4 regions of the Bowmanella yangjiangensis genome follow, and region 1 is predicted to be linked to each of the others. Evidence: predicted binding sites of a transcription regulator. Region 1 holds the regulator's gene; each other region holds the start of a gene.
The links. The regulator FNR, encoded in region 1, switches genes on or off when oxygen is low (the NO sensors DNR and NnrR bind a similar motif). The targets are predictions, from matches to a motif close to TTGATCTAGATCAA.
Positions count from the first base shown of each region.

Region 2: the regulator FNR is predicted to act here: its motif matches at 1,444-1,457, upstream of ubiT (ubiquinone anaerobic biosynthesis accessory factor UbiT).
Region 3: the regulator FNR is predicted to act here: its motif matches at 2,132-2,145, upstream of KJY73_RS10990 (thymidine phosphorylase family protein).
Region 4: the regulator FNR is predicted to act here: its motif matches at 2,008-2,021, upstream of KJY73_RS11430 (Hsp20/alpha crystallin family protein).

Region 1 covers NZ_JAHDJU010000001.1:2,003,110-2,007,324, reverse strand. Annotated here, with positions in the region: gene KJY73_RS08945 (heavy metal translocating P-type ATPase) at 1-980, shown strand, start outside; gene ccoS (cbb3-type cytochrome oxidase assembly protein CcoS) at 980-1,156, shown strand; gene KJY73_RS08935 (sulfite exporter TauE/SafE family protein) at 1,149-1,823, shown strand; gene fnr (fumarate/nitrate reduction transcriptional regulator Fnr) at 1,907-2,638, shown strand; gene uspE (universal stress protein UspE) at 2,722-3,654, shown strand; gene ttcA (tRNA 2-thiocytidine(32) synthetase TtcA) at 3,799-4,215, shown strand, end outside.
Region 2 covers NZ_JAHDJU010000001.1:1,680,630-1,684,844, reverse strand. Annotated here, with positions in the region: gene KJY73_RS07510 (U32 family peptidase) at 1-279, opposite strand, end outside; gene ubiU (ubiquinone anaerobic biosynthesis protein UbiU) at 283-1,278, opposite strand; gene ubiT (ubiquinone anaerobic biosynthesis accessory factor UbiT) at 1,514-1,990, shown strand; gene KJY73_RS07495 (hemerythrin domain-containing protein) at 1,998-2,423, shown strand; gene KJY73_RS07490 (bacteriohemerythrin) at 2,420-2,833, shown strand; gene nrdD (anaerobic ribonucleoside-triphosphate reductase) at 2,838-4,215, opposite strand, start outside.
Region 3 covers NZ_JAHDJU010000002.1:322,250-326,464, reverse strand. Annotated here, with positions in the region: gene ribA (GTP cyclohydrolase II) at 1-554, shown strand, start outside; gene KJY73_RS11000 (GAF domain-containing protein) at 630-1,154, shown strand; gene KJY73_RS10995 (ATP-grasp domain-containing protein) at 1,151-2,023, opposite strand; gene KJY73_RS10990 (thymidine phosphorylase family protein) at 2,226-3,737, shown strand; gene KJY73_RS10985 (ribose-phosphate diphosphokinase) at 3,734-4,215, shown strand, end outside.
Region 4 covers NZ_JAHDJU010000002.1:404,114-408,328, forward strand. Annotated here, with positions in the region: gene prlC (oligopeptidase A) at 1-1,357, opposite strand, end outside; gene KJY73_RS11430 (Hsp20/alpha crystallin family protein) at 1,469-1,927, opposite strand; gene gorA (glutathione-disulfide reductase) at 2,148-3,497, shown strand; gene KJY73_RS11440 (DUF799 domain-containing protein) at 3,559-4,215, opposite strand, start outside.

The DNA.
Region 1 (4,215 bases):
CATTAGGTTTGGCCACACCTTCTGCTTTAACCTGCGCGATGGCAAGACTTAACCGGCAAGGTATCTTGCTCAAGCGGGCCGATTTGCTTGAGTCTCTCACTGGGATCAATATGCTGGCTTTTGATAAAACGGGCACACTGACCGAAGGAAAATTCAGCATTCAGCAAGTGGTGAATCTGTCGACCTTGCCTGAACATCAAGTTCTTGAGATTGCCGCGGCACTAGAAAAGCATTCAGAGCATCCGTTAGCTAAAGCTTTCAATGCTTATCAGGTAGAGCCTGCCACTCAGGTCGAGATTATCGCCGGATTAGGGCTCTGCGGAGACGTCAACGGCGTACATTATCAGTTAGGCAGTTCGCACCTGATTAAACATGAGATTCCTACAGCCTTACAGGAATGCAATGTGTTATTGGCTGACAAGCAGCAAGTATTAGCGGGATTCGTGCTAACTGACCAAGTACGAAGTGATGCCCTGAACATGCTTAGTGACCTGAAAGGATATGAGCGCTGTATTATTAGTGGTGACAGTCAGCACAATGTTGAAAAGATTGCCGCACAGCTGCAGATAACCAAGATGTACAGTCAGTGTCGACCGGAACAGAAACTAAAAACGGTGAAAACCCTGCAAGAACAGGGGCACCAAGTGTTAATGGTCGGAGATGGCATCAATGACACACCGGTCTTGGCAGCCGCCCAGGTATCAGTTGCCGTTGGTGGAGCGACAGACTTAGCAAAAAATGCCGCCGATATTATATTGATCAACCCGACCCTGACGTTGCTGCCAGAATTGTTCAAAATGGCTCAGCGCACCAAGCAGAAGATTATGCAAAACATGGGGTGGGCCTTAGGATACAATGTATTGGTGCTGCCTCTTGCGGTATCTGGCTATCTGACCCCCTGGTTGGGCGTGATAGGCATGTCGCTTAGCTCAATTATCGTAGTGGCCAATTCGGTGCGACTACTCAAAGCGGAGTCATAATGGGCATTCTGTATATCCTAATTCCTCTGGCCATTGTGATTGTGACTGTGGCTATCCTGATTTTCTTTTGGGCAGTAAAAGCCGGTCAGTTTGAAGATCTGGAACGTCAGGGACACAATATTTTGTTCGACGACGACAAAGAACAGAAAAATAAGGCAAATCAGTCGCGTGACTGAACTAAATCTACTGTCAGCCTTATTGTTGGGATTGGCTGGTAGCGTTCATTGTGTCGCCATGTGCGGTGGAATTGTTGGGGCGTTAAGCTTTTCCATTCCGCCTAAAAAACGCCCGCTTCCCTACGAACTTGGCTATCACTTCGGCCGTTTATTTAGTTATACCTGCGCAGGGGCCATCACTGGTGGACTCGGGATGCTTTTTTCCCATCAAGTCGCAGGGGGCATTCATTTACTGACAACTCTCAGTGCGCTTTTTTTGTTGGCCATGGCTTTGTATATTGGGAATTGGTGGCGTGGTTTGTCATGGTTGGAAAAACAAGGTGCCCGATTATGGAAACCATTGGCGCCTTTATCTAAGCGCTTTATTCCATTTAAACACCCTGTCGCTGCTATCCCCTACGGTATGATTTGGGGCTGGCTACCCTGTGGCTTGGTATACTCTACTCTCACCTGGAGCATGGCCAGTGGCTCCTCTTTAACCGGCGCCCTGACCATGTTCACCTTTGGGCTTGGAACATTACCTGCTCTTTTAACACTTGGGCGCTTCAGTCAACACATAAGACCACTTTTGAATCATCCGCGTAGCCGGCTGGTAATTTCCATTGTTCTCGCGGCATTTGCGGCTTGGTTGCTCCTATCGCCATTGATTATCAAAGCTATAGGCTAACCCGCCGTAAATTCGAATTCGCTTTAACCAAGTGCAAAAAATGCTAAGCTAGCAGCCTGTTTGCATGTTAAGCCGTGTCTACTATGAATCAACACCGCGAATGTACTATTAGTTGTCAAAATTGCAGTATTAGTCAGCTCTGTCTGCCCTTTACCCTGAACGACAACGAACTGGATAAATTGGACAACATTATTCAGCGTAAACGCCCCTTTCAGAAGAACGAGCGTTTGTTTCAATCAGGGGACAAGCTGAATAGCTTGTATGCTGTGCGTTCCGGATCATTTAAAAGCTTTGTTTTGGCGCCTGACGGTGAAGAACAAATAACAGCCTTTCACCTGCCTGGTGACATTATCGGTTTTGATGCAATTCATCACCAAGTGCACAAGAGTTTTGCCCAAGCGTTAGAAACTTCTATGGTCTGTGAAATCCCCTTCCAAACTATGGAAGTATTGTCAGGGGATCTGCCGCGCTTGCGTCAGCAAGTGATGCGTCTGATGAGCCACGAAATTCAGGCGGATCAGGATATGTTTATGTTGCTGAATAAGCGCACTGCTAATCAGCGGTTGGCACATTTCCTCGCGCATTTGGGGGAGCGATACCATGATCGTGGTTTCTCCGGTAGTCAGTTTAGACTGAGCATGACCCGCGCTGAAATTGGCAATTATCTGGGGCTAACCGTAGAAACCATCAGCCGCCTGCTAACCAAGTTCCAGAAACAAGGCTTAATTCAGGTGGATGGAAAATTCATTACCTTGGTTGACCCTAAGCAGTTAAGAGAACACCAGGAAAATGCACAGTTGTCGGTTAACAGTTAGATAGACTGGCTTTGATCTGGCACAAAGGGTAATAAGGTTAGCTAAACTAGACTTAAGCTAGTCGGAGTAAATGCGAAGAGGCAATGATGAACTACAAAAAATTGTTGGTAGTGATTGACCCAACCACCGAGCAGCAAAAAGCCCTAAAGCGAGCTCTGCTAATTGCGGAGAAAACTGGGGCCAGCATTACGGCCTTTTTGTCTATTTACGATTTCTCGTACGAAATGACCACAATGTTATCGGTTGACGAGCGTGAAACCATGCGCCAGGCCGTGGTGGACGACAGAACCGAATGGCTGACCGAATTACTCAGTAAACAAGTCAATAATGCCGCTCTGGCGTTAGATGCCAAGGTGGTGTGGCACAACAGACCTTTCGAAAGCATTATTTATGAGACCATTGAGCATGGCTATGACCTGATAGTTAAAGGCACTCATGAGCATGGTGGTCTTAAATCGGTCATATTCACCCCAACCGACTGGCATTTGATGCGCAAAGCACCCGTACCTGTGCTTTTGGTGAAAGAACATGCCTGGCCTGAGCAAGGTCAGATTATTGCGGCGGTTAATGTGGGTACAGCAGATGAAGAGCATAGTTCGCTGAACCAGAAAGTGACCCATACCGCATTGGCTTTTGCCCGCACACTCAATGGCCAGGTCAACCTGGTTAATTCCTACCCCGGTACGCCAGTGAATATTGCCATCGAAATACCAGAGTTTGATCCGGGCAGTTTTAATGAATCGGTGCGCAATCATCACACCGAGGCGATGAAGACCTTCGCCAGCAATCATGGTATTGCGCCCCAGCACTGCTTCGTAAAAGAAGGCTTGCCTGAGGATGTGATACCCACAGTTGCTGCTGACGTAGATGCAGAATTAGTGGTTATTGGCACTGTTGGTCGTCATGGTATATCTGCAGCGTTGATAGGCAATACCGCTGAGCATGTTATCGATATGCTCGATTGTGATGTATTGGCGGTTAAACCTGACGGTTTTATCAGTCCGTTACAAAAATGAAGATAGTAAGGGCCGCCAGTTTGGCGGCTTTTTTTACCCTGATTATTCAGACCCACCGCTAAGCTATTCCCTCCTCCAGACACAGAAAATATGTAACTTGTGGTCAAGCTAGGTATAATCCCGCCCTCATTGCAGAGGTGGCCTATGACCCGATTAGACGAACTGAGCGCAAAGCAAAAATACAGCTTCAACAAACTCCAAAAACGCTTGCGGCGCTGTGCCGGAAAAGCCATTGACGATTTCAATATGATTGAAGATGGCGACAAAGTGATGGTGTGCCTGTCTGGCGGTAAAGATAGCTATGCAATGTTGGATATTTTGCGTTACTTACAAAAAGTGGCGCCCATTCATTTTGATCTGGTAGCAGTAAACCTGGATCAGAAGCAGCCAGGCTTTCCTGCGCATGTATTGCCTGAGTATCTGGACAGCCAAGGCGTTGACTACAAGATAGTCAATGAAGATACCTACAGCATAGTGAAAGAGAAGATCCCAGAAGGTAAAACTACCTGCTCACTGTGTTCTAGGTTACGTCGCGGTATTCTTTATCGTACGGCGACCGAG
Region 2 (4,215 bases), 320 kb from region 1:
CTCAATAAGAATCTCGCCATTGTCACAATAGCTTTTCAGGGTGGTTACCTCTGAGGGGGCTTCCAGCAGCGCCATGGTAGACAGCACCACTTGTTTACCGCTACCGGCCAAGGTTTTTGCCAATGCCAGCCAGTCGCGGGTGCGCAGCTCCCGACGTTTGGAGCAAACGGTTTCACCCAGATAGAGAATATCGGCACTACTGCTAAGCGCCGCCTGATAAAAGGCTTCCACATCGGCCTTAGGCCAGAAATAAAGAATAGGTCCCAGTGCGTATTGCATAATTTACTGCCATTTTCTGTGATAAGCGCCGAGTGACGTCTGACTGCCTTCGGACAGTCCCTGCAATTGCTGCTGCCAGGCTGCGGACACCTGATATTGCTGTGGGTCAAGCAGACAGCGGTCAATGGCTTGTCGCCATACAGACGTTACCTGCTGCACATAAGCCGGGCTGCGCTGACGGCCTTCAATTTTAACCGCCTTGATCCCGCAATTAACCAGCTCGGGCAACAAGTCGAGGGTGTTAAGACTAGTGGGCTCTTCCAGGGCATGATAGGTCTGGCCATCCACGTCAAAACGTCCTTTACATAGCGTGGGGTAACCGGCTTTTTCCTGCTTGCCGTAGCGGTCAATCAGCACCCCGTTTAGGCGCGACTCCAACCCTTGCGAGGTTTCCTGCCAACGCACATGGGCCGCGGGCGAGCAGGCCCCGGCGGTGTTAGGCGATTCTCCCGTCATATAGGACGACAGATAACAGCGCCCCTCGGCCATAATGCACAAGCTGCCAAAGGCAAACACCTCCAGTTCAACCGAGCATTGACGCGCCAACTGTTTAACCTGATGAATAGACAGCACCCTTGGCAATACCACCCGGCGCACATTAAATTGTTGCTGATAGAAAGTAATGGCCGCGGTGTTGGTGGCTGACGCTTGCACAGATAAATGCAACTCCACATCAGGATACTGTTGGCTGATGTAAGATAAGACCGCAAGATCGGCGACGATAAGTACATCTGCGCCATTTTTCACTGCCATATCTACAGCATAACGCCATCTTTCCCAGCCATCCGGATGCGCAAAGGTGTTGATAGCAATATGCAGCTTACGCTGATGATGATGCAAAAAATCGGCGGCCTGTCCGACCTTATCATCGGTGAAGTTTAACCCGGCAAAATGCCTGGCATTGGTATCATCCTTTAAACCCAGATATACCGCATCCGCCCCTTGCTCGACGGCACGTTTCAGGGCCGGCATGCTGCCGGCGGGACAAAGCAATTCCATAAATACTCCAAAATGGCCAGAGCTTGCAGCCTTTGTGCTCGCAAACTTCATCTAACTGACCAGGTTGTAACCGCCATTTGACCGGGGCCGAGTGTACGACCCCGCACTTTTAATGCTATCCACCATTGGGAGTACCCATTCTGCCCAGCGTCATTCTGCACATCTTTGATGTAGATTAATTTTTACTGCCCAAGGCGGCGTAGTCTTAAGGCTCAGAATAACCACGGAAAACACCATGCATGCATTACTACGCCAATATGGCACGACGTTACTAAAACCGGGCTTACAGCTATTCGGGCTGACCCCCGTAGCGCTGCAACGAGCAATCACCGAGCGCTTGTTCACGCAAGTGCTAAAGCCGCTGCTGATAGAGGGTGAATTGGACTTTATGGCCTCGGCCTGTGTAGAAGTGCATATCACCGATATCAACCAACGTTGGTATTTTCAAGTTGTTCAACAACAGATTCAGGTACACAGGCATGGGCCGGCACAGGTATGTTTCAGTGGCGATCTAGAAAGCCTGCTGCTCATGGCCAGTCAAGCGGTGGATCCCGATACCCTGTTTTTTCAACGCAAGCTGTCCATCAGTGGCGACACCGAATTGGGTCTGGCCCTTAAAAATCTGCTCGACAGCCTGGAGCTGACCCAATTGCCGGTCTATGTACGTACCCCTCTGGCCCATTACGCCAGTGCTTATCAATCTTTGCGCTGAGGTATTTATGTCAAAAATCATCACCCAACTGTTCAATACCAATTTGCAAGGGCTGGAGCTGTTGTTTATTGCCTATCGACGCTTGAAAAAGGACGATCCGGTGATGTCCAGACAACTGTTCGATAAGTTCAAAACCGGGCTGGAATTACATATACGTCATGAAGAGCAGCGCTTGCTTCCCGAGCTGGCATTGGCATCTGCCGCGCCTGAGTTAATCAGCAAGGCACAACAGGAACACCAGCAGTTGCGTCAGCAGTTAGAGTGGATTGAGAACCTGCTGGACAAGCGCATTGATAGTTTGGAGGACGACCGCACCTTGGAGCTGATGCTGGTTGACCATATTGAAAATGATGAATTTGAGCTCTACCCCACTTGCGACAAAATGCTCAATACCGATGCCGTGACGCGTGTGCTAATGGAGCTTTATCCATGATGGAAGATCGCGCACACCTGGTGTTGTGGTGTGAGGTCAATATGCCCATAGGGATCCCTGAGATCGACTACCAGCATCGCCAGTTGCTGGATACTATCAATCTGCTGCACGCCGCCATCCGGCAAAATTGGCCGAATCCTAGCGTATTGCCGCTGGCGACCAACCTGCTGGAGCAAACGCAGCGCCATTTTCTGACCGAGACGCCCTATCTGCAAAAACTCTGCGACCAACAACAAAGGCTGCATCAGCTTAACCACAAGCATTTCTTGCAAGCCATGCAAGCATTTATCGATCGCTTGGGGTCAGATATTCATATGTCCGCGCTGTCGGTTAATGAACAATTGGCTTCGTTGGCAGAGTGGTACAGCTCCCATATTCTTAATTCAGACCGGGAGCTGCAGCTGGCCTGATCCCTCAGGCCGATTGGCGATGATAGTGGCGCAGCTCATGCTCATGCCGGCGCCCCTGACTAAACGCCGACACACGCTTTAGGTAACCTATCACCCGGGTACCGTGATCAACATCTGTGGTACCGCACGCACTGCAATGTTGCAAGGTACGCTTATCAATATGCTCACAAGCGTTGCATATGGTAATACGCACGTTGATACAGAAGTAATTACAACCGGTTTGGGCCGCAATATTGTAAAGTTTAAGGAAGTTTTCCTCCGTTAAGCGCTCTTCCAGATTCAGATGCAGCGCCGAGCCACCATCCAGATAACGGGTCATCTGCTCACCGTGCAGCACAAACTTATCCAAATGGTTGATACGCTCGTCTTCCACCGCATAGAAATAGCTGTTGTAGCAATCACGGGGCACAAAATAGCCGTCTTTTCGGTCCCATTTGGCATTTTTAATGCCCAGATTCTCAGCCGGCACAAACTCGGTATTAAACAAATAACCCCAGGTCTCACGAGCCTGGCGGTTTGCCTCGTATATCACCCGTAACTGGCTGTCGACAAATGCCTGATAATCAGGGTTTATACCAGCCTCTATACCTAAAAACTCGGCGGCTTCCACCATGCCGTTGATACCTATAGTCAAAAACTGTTTATCCAAGCTGATAAAACCCGCATCGTAGACGCTCAGCAAGCCATCCTGATGATACTCTTCCATTAATTGACGATAGGCCACTTGGTATTTATGCAGCTTTTCAACTTCCTGAGCCAAATCCCGACCGTCCTGAATAAGACGGTTCATATTCAGGGTGATCACATTGATTGAGCCTGTGGCCACCCCTCCGGCCCCCAAACTATAAGAAAAGGTATGGTCGGTTATTTCATTGCGTAACCGGCAGCAGGAGGCCAACGAGTCGGCACTTTGTGACTGGTAAATAAAGAATGAACCGCCTTCACTCATATTCCGGGCACAGCAGCGGGCAAATGTTTCATCCTTGACCTTGCCTTTTTCCGTCAGCATGGCGGCCGTCACCACCGGAAAAGTCAAAATAGCCTTACTGCGCTCAGCATTAAACCAATCGAGGAAAAAGCCTTGCAAGGCATTGACCGATGTCCAGCTGGGTGCGGTCATATCCGGAAACACAAAATGACCGAACATGGCCTCAAAATAATGGCGATCGTACAAAGATATGTTCCAGAAAACACTCTGATAGCCCCTGGCTGCCGCTGGCTGGTTCAGGGCATAGACCACATGTTGTAGGTGGTTTTCAATGGCTTTGCTGTGTGTGCTCAGATAGTTTTCGCCGTAGTCGCGACGGGCAAAGTAGTCAAAATAAGTCAAGAATTCCACCGTCGCCACTGCCCCGGCAAATTGCGCGCTGATAGCAAACACC
Region 3 (4,215 bases), on a different contig from region 1:
AGTTCACTATCCATGGCTTTGTAGAAGTCGCCACGGATCAGGAGCATGTTGCCCTGTCTTACGGCGAATGGCAGGACGACGAGGTCGTGCCGATCCGCATCCATTCTGAATGTCTGACCGGTGATGCACTATTCAGTACCCGTTGCGACTGTGGTTTCCAGTTGGAAAAAGCCCTGCAGAATATTGTTGAACATGGCAAAGGGGTGATCCTGTATTTACGTCAGGAAGGTCGGGGTATTGGCCTGTTGAATAAGATCCGGGCTTATCATCTGCAAGATAATGGCATGGATACTGTGGAAGCCAACGAACACCTGGGTTTTGACGCTGACCTGCGCGATTACCGCATTTGTCGTTTTATGCTGGATCACCTGAATATCCGCAAGGTTCAGTTGATGACCAACAACCCGCGTAAGATAAAGGCGCTGACAGACTTAGGCATTGAGGTGGTCAGCCGCACGCCTATCGATCATGGCATCACGGATGACAACAAAGGTTACATCCGGACCAAAACGCAAAAGCTTGGTCATGAGTTTGACCCGCACTTACTGAAGTAATCATTTCCAGCCTGTTCAGCGAGCATTTTTGCGTTATGCTTTAAAGTAACAGGCTGCTAAATCACGGTGATTGTTATGTTGGCACTGTCAACAGAGTCCATGTCAGCACTGACCAAAGAACAGTTGCTCACCATTATTGAAGCCCAGACAGACATCATTGGCAGCAAAGCCTCCCTGTCTGAGGTTATGCAGAAAATGGCTACCCTAGCTGAGCAACTCACTTTCGCCTCCGGTGCAGTGGTAGAAATTCTGGATGGTGAGGAAATGGTCTATCGGGCGGCCACCGGCAAAGCCAAAGACCGCCTCGGTATGCGCCTGCATAAAGACAAAAGCCTGTCTGGTTTATGTATCAAAGAAAACCGGCTGCTGAACTGCCAGGATGCGATGAATGATCCCAGAGTAGACAAGGAGGCCTGTCAGAAAGTGGGCCTCAATTCCATGTTGGTGGTACCGCTGAACCACCAGCAGGATGTTGTCGGCGTGATCAAAGTATTCTCAACCACCACAGATGCCTTTGACGATGTGGACGGGCAGATCCTGATGTTGGCAGCGCAAATCATCAGTGCTGCCATTCATGCTTCAATCAAACCGCAGCATTAAGTACCCAGACCAAATTTGCGCACAAAAGCTTGGGTAAAGCGGTTTGGTGATGCCGCATCCATATTGAAATACAGCGACGGCTCAATCAATTCCAGCTCCATCACGGCAAAACCCTGTGGTGTGCGAATAAAGTCGAGACGGGCATACAGAGGCTCATCCGGCAAGGCCGCCATGGTGCGTTTGGCCAGGGTGAGAAGCGCTGGCTCAGGTTCAACCGCTTGTAAACGCCCACCGTGTTCCTCCTGCACTCTGAAATCGCCACTGGCCGGGCGCTTAAGTATGCAATGACTGTAGTCCTGAGCAAAAAAGAACAGTGAATACTCACCTTCGCTCAATACACTTTGTATAAAAGGCTGCAACATATGTGGGCGCTGTTTGAATCTGGCTGCCAGTAGCTCAGCCATATCTTCCAGCCCTTTCGCATCCAGTCGGTAGGTATCATCGGCATTGGCGCTCACCAGCGGCTTGATTATCAGCTCATGACATCCAAACTGCGCAAAAGCCGCCAAGCAGTTATCCCGATTGAAATCCGTCTGCCATAGGGTCGGCACAATAGGCAAACCACTGGCCTGCACATCCCGCAAATAGCCCTTATTGATATTCCAACTAACCAGCGGCAACGAATTGGCAAGCAGGGCACCGGATTGTTCAATGCGTTTAAGACAAGCTAAAAAAGCCTCGGGGGCTTGCTGGTAGTCCCAGGGGCTGCGGATCACCACCACATTAAAACGGCTCCAATCTACACTTGGATCTCGCCAGGAGACCGTTTCAACCTGCCAGCCTTTGGCCGCCAAGGGGGCAACCAGCAGTTCATCATAAACAAAATAGCCATCCAGGTTGTCCATACTTAAAAAGGCGCAGGTTTTCATAGGGCTTTACTGATTAAAGTGACAGCGGCACTATAGCCGCCAATCAGGTCACAGAACAAGACGCCTGTCCTCCACCGACAGGCATTGAAAAGGATGCTGTGATTCCCCTTGATTGGGATCAACCAGCTTCTATGCTGACTGTAATACCCTGCAGGCAGGGCTAAGCTCAGACGTGCCCCTGTGGCAGTGATAGGGAAACATAATGGAAACGGTACATACCCTCAATGCGGTAAAAATGGGCATAGACACCCACCAGGAACCTGTGGTGTATATGCGGGAAGACTGCCACGTGTGTAAGGCTGAAGGCTTTACCGCCAGCAGCCGGGTGTTAGTCACCCACGGCAGTTATATGATGGTGGCGACTCTTAACGTAGTGGAACAGCAGGTTCTTGAGCCCGGTACTGTGGGTTTGTCTAATATCGCCGTGCAACGTTTACGCGCCAAAGACGGTGACAAGCTGTGTATTGGCCATGCGCCACTGTTGCAATCCATGAGCGCGGTGCGCAAGAAAGTCTTTGGACATGCCCTTAGCGATGAAGAAATGCAGGAAATCGTCGAGGATATCGCCGCCCACAGATACAGCGACATCGAGATAGCCAGTTTTCTCAGTGTCTGCGCCGGCAGTCGCTTAAACCTCGATGAAATCGTTAGCCTGACCCAGGCCATGGTCAGATGTGGCAAGCGCTTAAGCTGGCCCGGTGAATCACAAGTCTTCGACAAACACTGCATTGGCGGCATTCCCGGCAATCGCACCACTCCTATTGTGGTGTCCATCGCCAGTGCTGCGGGTCTGACTGTTCCCAAAACCTCATCCAGAGCCATCACCTCGCCGGCTGGCACGGCGGATACCATGGAAGTGTTAACCAAGGTTGATCTGCAACTGGCTGATATACAGCGCGTAGTCGCCCAAACTGGCGCCTGTCTGGCCTGGGGCGGTGCGGTCAATCTCAGCCCGGCGGATGACTTACTGATCCGTATTGAACGGGCGCTGGATTTGGACGGCGAGGGGCAGTTGATTGCCTCAGTACTGTCAAAAAAAATCGCTGCCGGCTCCACCCATGTGGTGATCGATATACCAGTCGGCGATACCGCCAAGGTACGTACCCGCCAGCAGGCAGACCGCCTGTCAGCCCTGTTCACCCAAGTTGGGGAAGCCTGCGGTATTTATGTGCGCTGCGTGATCACCGACGGTAGTCGGCCAATTGGCCGTGGCATCGGCCCGGTAGAAGAGGCTCGTGACTTACTGGCAGTTTTACAATGTGAGACTGATGCGCCGCGCGATTTGCGCCATCGCTCGTTGTTACTGGCCTCCCATATGCTGGATTTAGCGCAAAACTGCGGGCCGGAAGCAGCTTTGCTGCAAGCCACTGATGTTCTCGAATCCGGCCGTGCCTGGGCGCAGTTTAAGCTGATTGTGGAAGCGCAAGGTGGCCTGTTTTCATTGCCTGAAGCACCTTATCAACATCTGCAAATCAGCCAGCAAACCGGTGTATTGACCCGCATTGATAATCGCCGTCTGGCGCGGCTGGCCAAACTCGCGGGCGCGCCGTTCGACAAAGCCGCGGGGCTGCGTTTGCATGCCGAGGTTGGCGACCGCCTGACATTGCATCAACCGCTGTTTACCCTATATTCTGACAGCCTTGGCGAACAGGAATACGCCATGGAGTATTATCACAATAATCAGGATATGTTCTGTATTGAGGAACCCGTATGAGTTTGAGCCGCCCATTGGTGTTATTCAGTCCCGCGCCACATCCCTTGCAACTTCCACTGTGCAAACAATTGGGTGCGGAGCAGGGCAAACTGGAAAGTAGATTGTTCCCCGACGGCGAGTCTTATCTGCGTATTCTCAGCGAGGTAAAAGGCAAAGATGTCCTGGTACTGGTCGACCTGGTTCACCCCAATGATAAATACCTGCCGCTGATATTCCTGCTCGATACCCTAAAAGAATTTGGCGCCGCCTCAGTAGGCTTACTCGCCCCTTATTTGAGCTATATGCGCCAGGACATTCGCTTCCATGACGGTGAAGCGATTACCTCCAAGATCTTTGCTGCCGCCCTGTCAAAACATATGGACTACCTGGTCACGGTCGACCCGCACTTGCACCGCTATCACAGCCTGGATCAAATCTATACCGTGCCCAGTGAAGTGGTACAAGGCGCGCCAGCTTTGGCTAACTGGCTGAAAGGCAG
Region 4 (4,215 bases), on a different contig from region 1:
ATAACGCTGGTTTATCCCCCACCGGACCATTGAAGTTGCAAGTCAGGTAAGCCACCGGGTTTTGCACTTCGCCGCCGTCCAGCAAGCGTCTGTCTAAACAGACATCCATCCAGGCACCGCCACGCTTGTGCGCCCGCGCATACAGATCCAGATAGAAACTGCCGCGCAGTTCGTTGTTCTTGTCGAAGATATCAAAGAAGCGCACGTCTTTATGCCAGACGTCCACCCCATCGCGCTGGGCAATATGCAGACCGTACAAACGTTTGACCACTTCAAATAAGCCGCTGACCACTTTGTGCTCTGGGAAATAAGGGCGCAATTGTTCATCGGATATGGCGTATCTGTCTTCTTTGAGCTTTTCGCTGTAATAGGCCAGATCCCAGGCTTCCAGATGGTTGATACCATAGGCTTCCTGAGCGAACTCGCGTAATTCGGCCAGGTCAGCCTGTGCCTGGGGCTTAGAACGTCTGGCCAGGTCGTCTAAAAAGCCGATAACCTGCTCGGTGGACTCGGCCATTTTTGTGGCAAGTGAGCGCTGGGCATAGGTATCAAAACCCAGCAACTGTGCGAGTTCCTGACGCAGGGTCAGGGTTTCTTCCATAATGGCGCTGTTGTCCCATTTACCAGCATTGGGGCCCTGGTCGGAAGCGCGGGTGCTGTAGGCCAAATACATTTCTTCGCGCAGTTCGCGGTTATCAGCATACATCATCACAGGCAAGTAGCTGGGAATATCCAGGGTAAATAACCAGCCCTGCAAATCTTTTTGTTTGGCAGCCTGCGCCGCCGCTTCCAAGGCAGATTCAGGTAAGCCGGCGAGCTCGTCCTGGTTTAGAATATGTTTGGTCCAACCCAGCGTGGCATCCATCAGGTTATTGCTGAATTTGCTGGATAAATCAGACAAACGGCTTTGAATTTCGGCAAAACGTTGTTGTTTGTCCTTGGGCAACGCGATACCTGATAACTCGAAGTCGCGCAGCGCGTTATCAATCACTTTGCGTTGGGCATCCGTTAGCTGTGGATACTCCTCGCCCTCACGAATGGCTTTATAAGCGCGGTATAGGCCTTCATGCTGACCTACCCAGGTGCCGTAATCAGACAAAAGTGGCAAACAGGCGTCATGAGCTTCGCGCAGTTCATCATTGCTTACCACCGAATTCATATGGGACACCGGTGACCAGTAACGGCTCAGCTTATCGTCCGCCTCATCCAGCGGCGCGACCAAGTTGTCCCAAGTAAAATGAGGCTGGGTAACTAAGCGTTCGATCTCGGCCTTACAATGGGCAATGGCTTGTTCGACCCGTGGCTGAATTTCGCTGGGTTTGATGGCTGAAAATACCGGTAGAAGCGTGTCGCTCATGGAAGGATCCTGTTTGCATTGAATATTGACAAGATAAGGTTGGCTGACCAGAACTCAAGCCCCCAGATAAAAAAACAGGCGCGAGGAGCGCCTGCTTTTCGCTTTTCACATTTACTTAATGTCGATGCGCTTGCTGTTAATTTGTTCACCTGCCGGTTTTGGTAACAACACGGTCAGCACGCCTTTGTCATAGCTGGCTTTCACCTCACTGCTGTCACTCAGGGTAAACGGCAATGGAATGACTCTTCGGAAGGAACCGTAAGCTCGCTCCATCAAGTGATAGCCTTTGTCATCCTTATCTTCTTTTTTGAACTGCTTTTCACCTTGAATCAGGAGTTGGTCACCATGTAATTCAAGCTGAATGTCTTCCCGATTCATATCAGGTAAATCAACTTTGACTTCCAGCGCTTCTTTGGTCTCAGCAATATCGACGGCAGGCCTTAGCCACTTAGCATCAGAGGCTTGTGGCCAGTCCTTAAAAAAGTCGTCAAATACATTATCTAAACGGCTGCGCAGAGAGGTCACTGTCTCAGGTTTCTGGTGGCCGAACAGACTTGGGAAAAAGCTCATATACACCTCCAGTTTGTTTGTGATTGCAGATAAAAAATAGGGTCACCAGAGGGGTTCATCAAGCTAAAGATGCATGATTTTTGCGCAAGATCAAATTGCTCGCTTATCACTCAATCCTAGCCTGCTTTGCAAGCAAATACCGGTTTAACCTGTCTATTCATTTCTGACAATTGAATGGCAATTTGGCAGAATTGCTGAATCTGGGATAAGAGCAAAGCATATGCAAGAATTCGACTATATCTGTATAGGCGGTGGCAGCGGTGGTATCGCCTCGGCCAACCGCGCGGCCAGTCATGGCGCTAAGGTGGCGCTAATTGAAGCCAATAAAATAGGTGGTACCTGCGTGAACGTAGGTTGTGTACCTAAAAAAGCCATGTGGTTTGGTGCCCAAGTCGCCGAGGCTATTAAGCTCTATGCGCCAGATTATGGTTTTGATCTGACCTTGAATGAGTTCAATTGGAAGACGTTGGTAGATAGCCGTGAGGCTTACATTGAACGTATCCATGGTTCTTATGACAGGGTGCTGGGTAATAACGGCATCACCCGTATTGAAGGCTTTGGCCGTTTTGTGGATGCCAATACTGTTGAGGTGAACGGTGAGCACTACCGCGGCAAACATATCCTGATTGCCACAGGCGGCAGGCCAAGTTGGCCGGATGTACCAGGTGCTCAATACGGTATCGACTCAAACGGTTTTTTTGCTTTACAGCAACAACCCAAACGAGCTTTGGTGGTTGGTGCCGGTTATATCGCCGTTGAGTTAGCCGGCGTATTACATGGCTTAGGTACCCAGACGCACTTGGCGGTGCGCAAAGAAAAGCCGCTGCGTGGTTTTGACCCTATGCTAAGCGACACACTGGTTGAGTTGATGGCTGAGCATGGCCCGACTTTGCATACACACAGCGAAATACAGCGGGTGGACAAGCGTGGTGATGGCGCTTTAGACGTAACATTTAGAAATGGTCAGAGTCTGCAGGTAGACTGTTTGATTTGGGCCATTGGCAGAGAGCCTGCAACAGATAAGTTGAACTTGGACAAGGCCGGTGTAGAGGTTAACCAGCAGGGCTATATCCAGGTGGATAAGTTCCAAAACACCAGCACTGCGGGTATTTATGCGGTAGGTGATAATACCGGTCGTATCGAGCTTACTCCTGTTGCGGTTAAGGCCGGGCGTTTGTTGTCTGAGCGCTTGTTCAATGGCCAGACACAGGCCCATATGGATTACGATCTGGTGCCTACCGTGGTATTCAGCCATCCCACTATCGGTACTATTGGTTTAACCGAGCCTGAGGCCGAAGCGCAATTTGGCCGTGACAATATCAAGGTTTACACCTCCGGTTTTGGGGCTATGTATACCGCCGTTACCCGCCACCGGCAGGTCACCCGTATGAAACTGATTTGTGCGGGCCCAGAGGAGAAAGTAGTGGGCTTGCATGGTATCGGTCTGGGCATGGATGAAATTCTGCAGGGTTTTGCGGTGGCCATCAAAATGGGCGCCACCAAGGCCGATTTTGACGCCTGTGTGGCTATTCACCCTACCAGTGCGGAAGAGTTTGTCACCATGCGCTAAGCATACAAAGCCGATTTAACCTGGGCGGAGAAGCGCTCCGTCCAGGTTTAGCGATGCCCTATCATTGCTTGCGCTGGCTTACCACGGGCTGACCGTATTTGGGAGAACGTGGGCCATATAGCAAGCCATTGTAGCTCTCGGATGACAGCATTCGGTTCGCCGCGATACCTGCAATTTCAAAGCCTTTATCTGTTAGGGTTTCCACTATCTGGTTTACCGCCGCCTCAATTAGCATGCCGGCCAAACTTTGATCGTCGCTGCTGCGCTGCTCGGCACTGGAGGCCCTGGCCGAGCCAGTCCATAACCTCTCTCCGGTTGATAAGTCCACCAATATCGCCGACGCGCTGACAACGGTATCACTGGACAGCACCACGTAAGAGGTGCCGTACTCTTCTATGGTGACGTAAAGAGCAGTATCAGCACCAAAAACACTTTTTAGTGTTGCATAGTCAACTGCATGAATATCCTGGGCTACGGTCAGTCCGTTTTCTTTAAAGGTGTTGTACACCAGAGCCACAGGGAACACGTAGTATCCTGATTCGGCAATAGGCGCGGCAATCTGTGCCAGCAGGCCATAAGGTGCCATGACTTCCGGGCTGTTGTTAATGGGTGGCAGCACCAAAATGGAGGTGGGCGCTGCATTTTCAAATGCCGCATAGTCAACGCTGTTAGACGGTGATGCACAGCCTGCCAACATACCTGCACTGGCTAAGAGGCC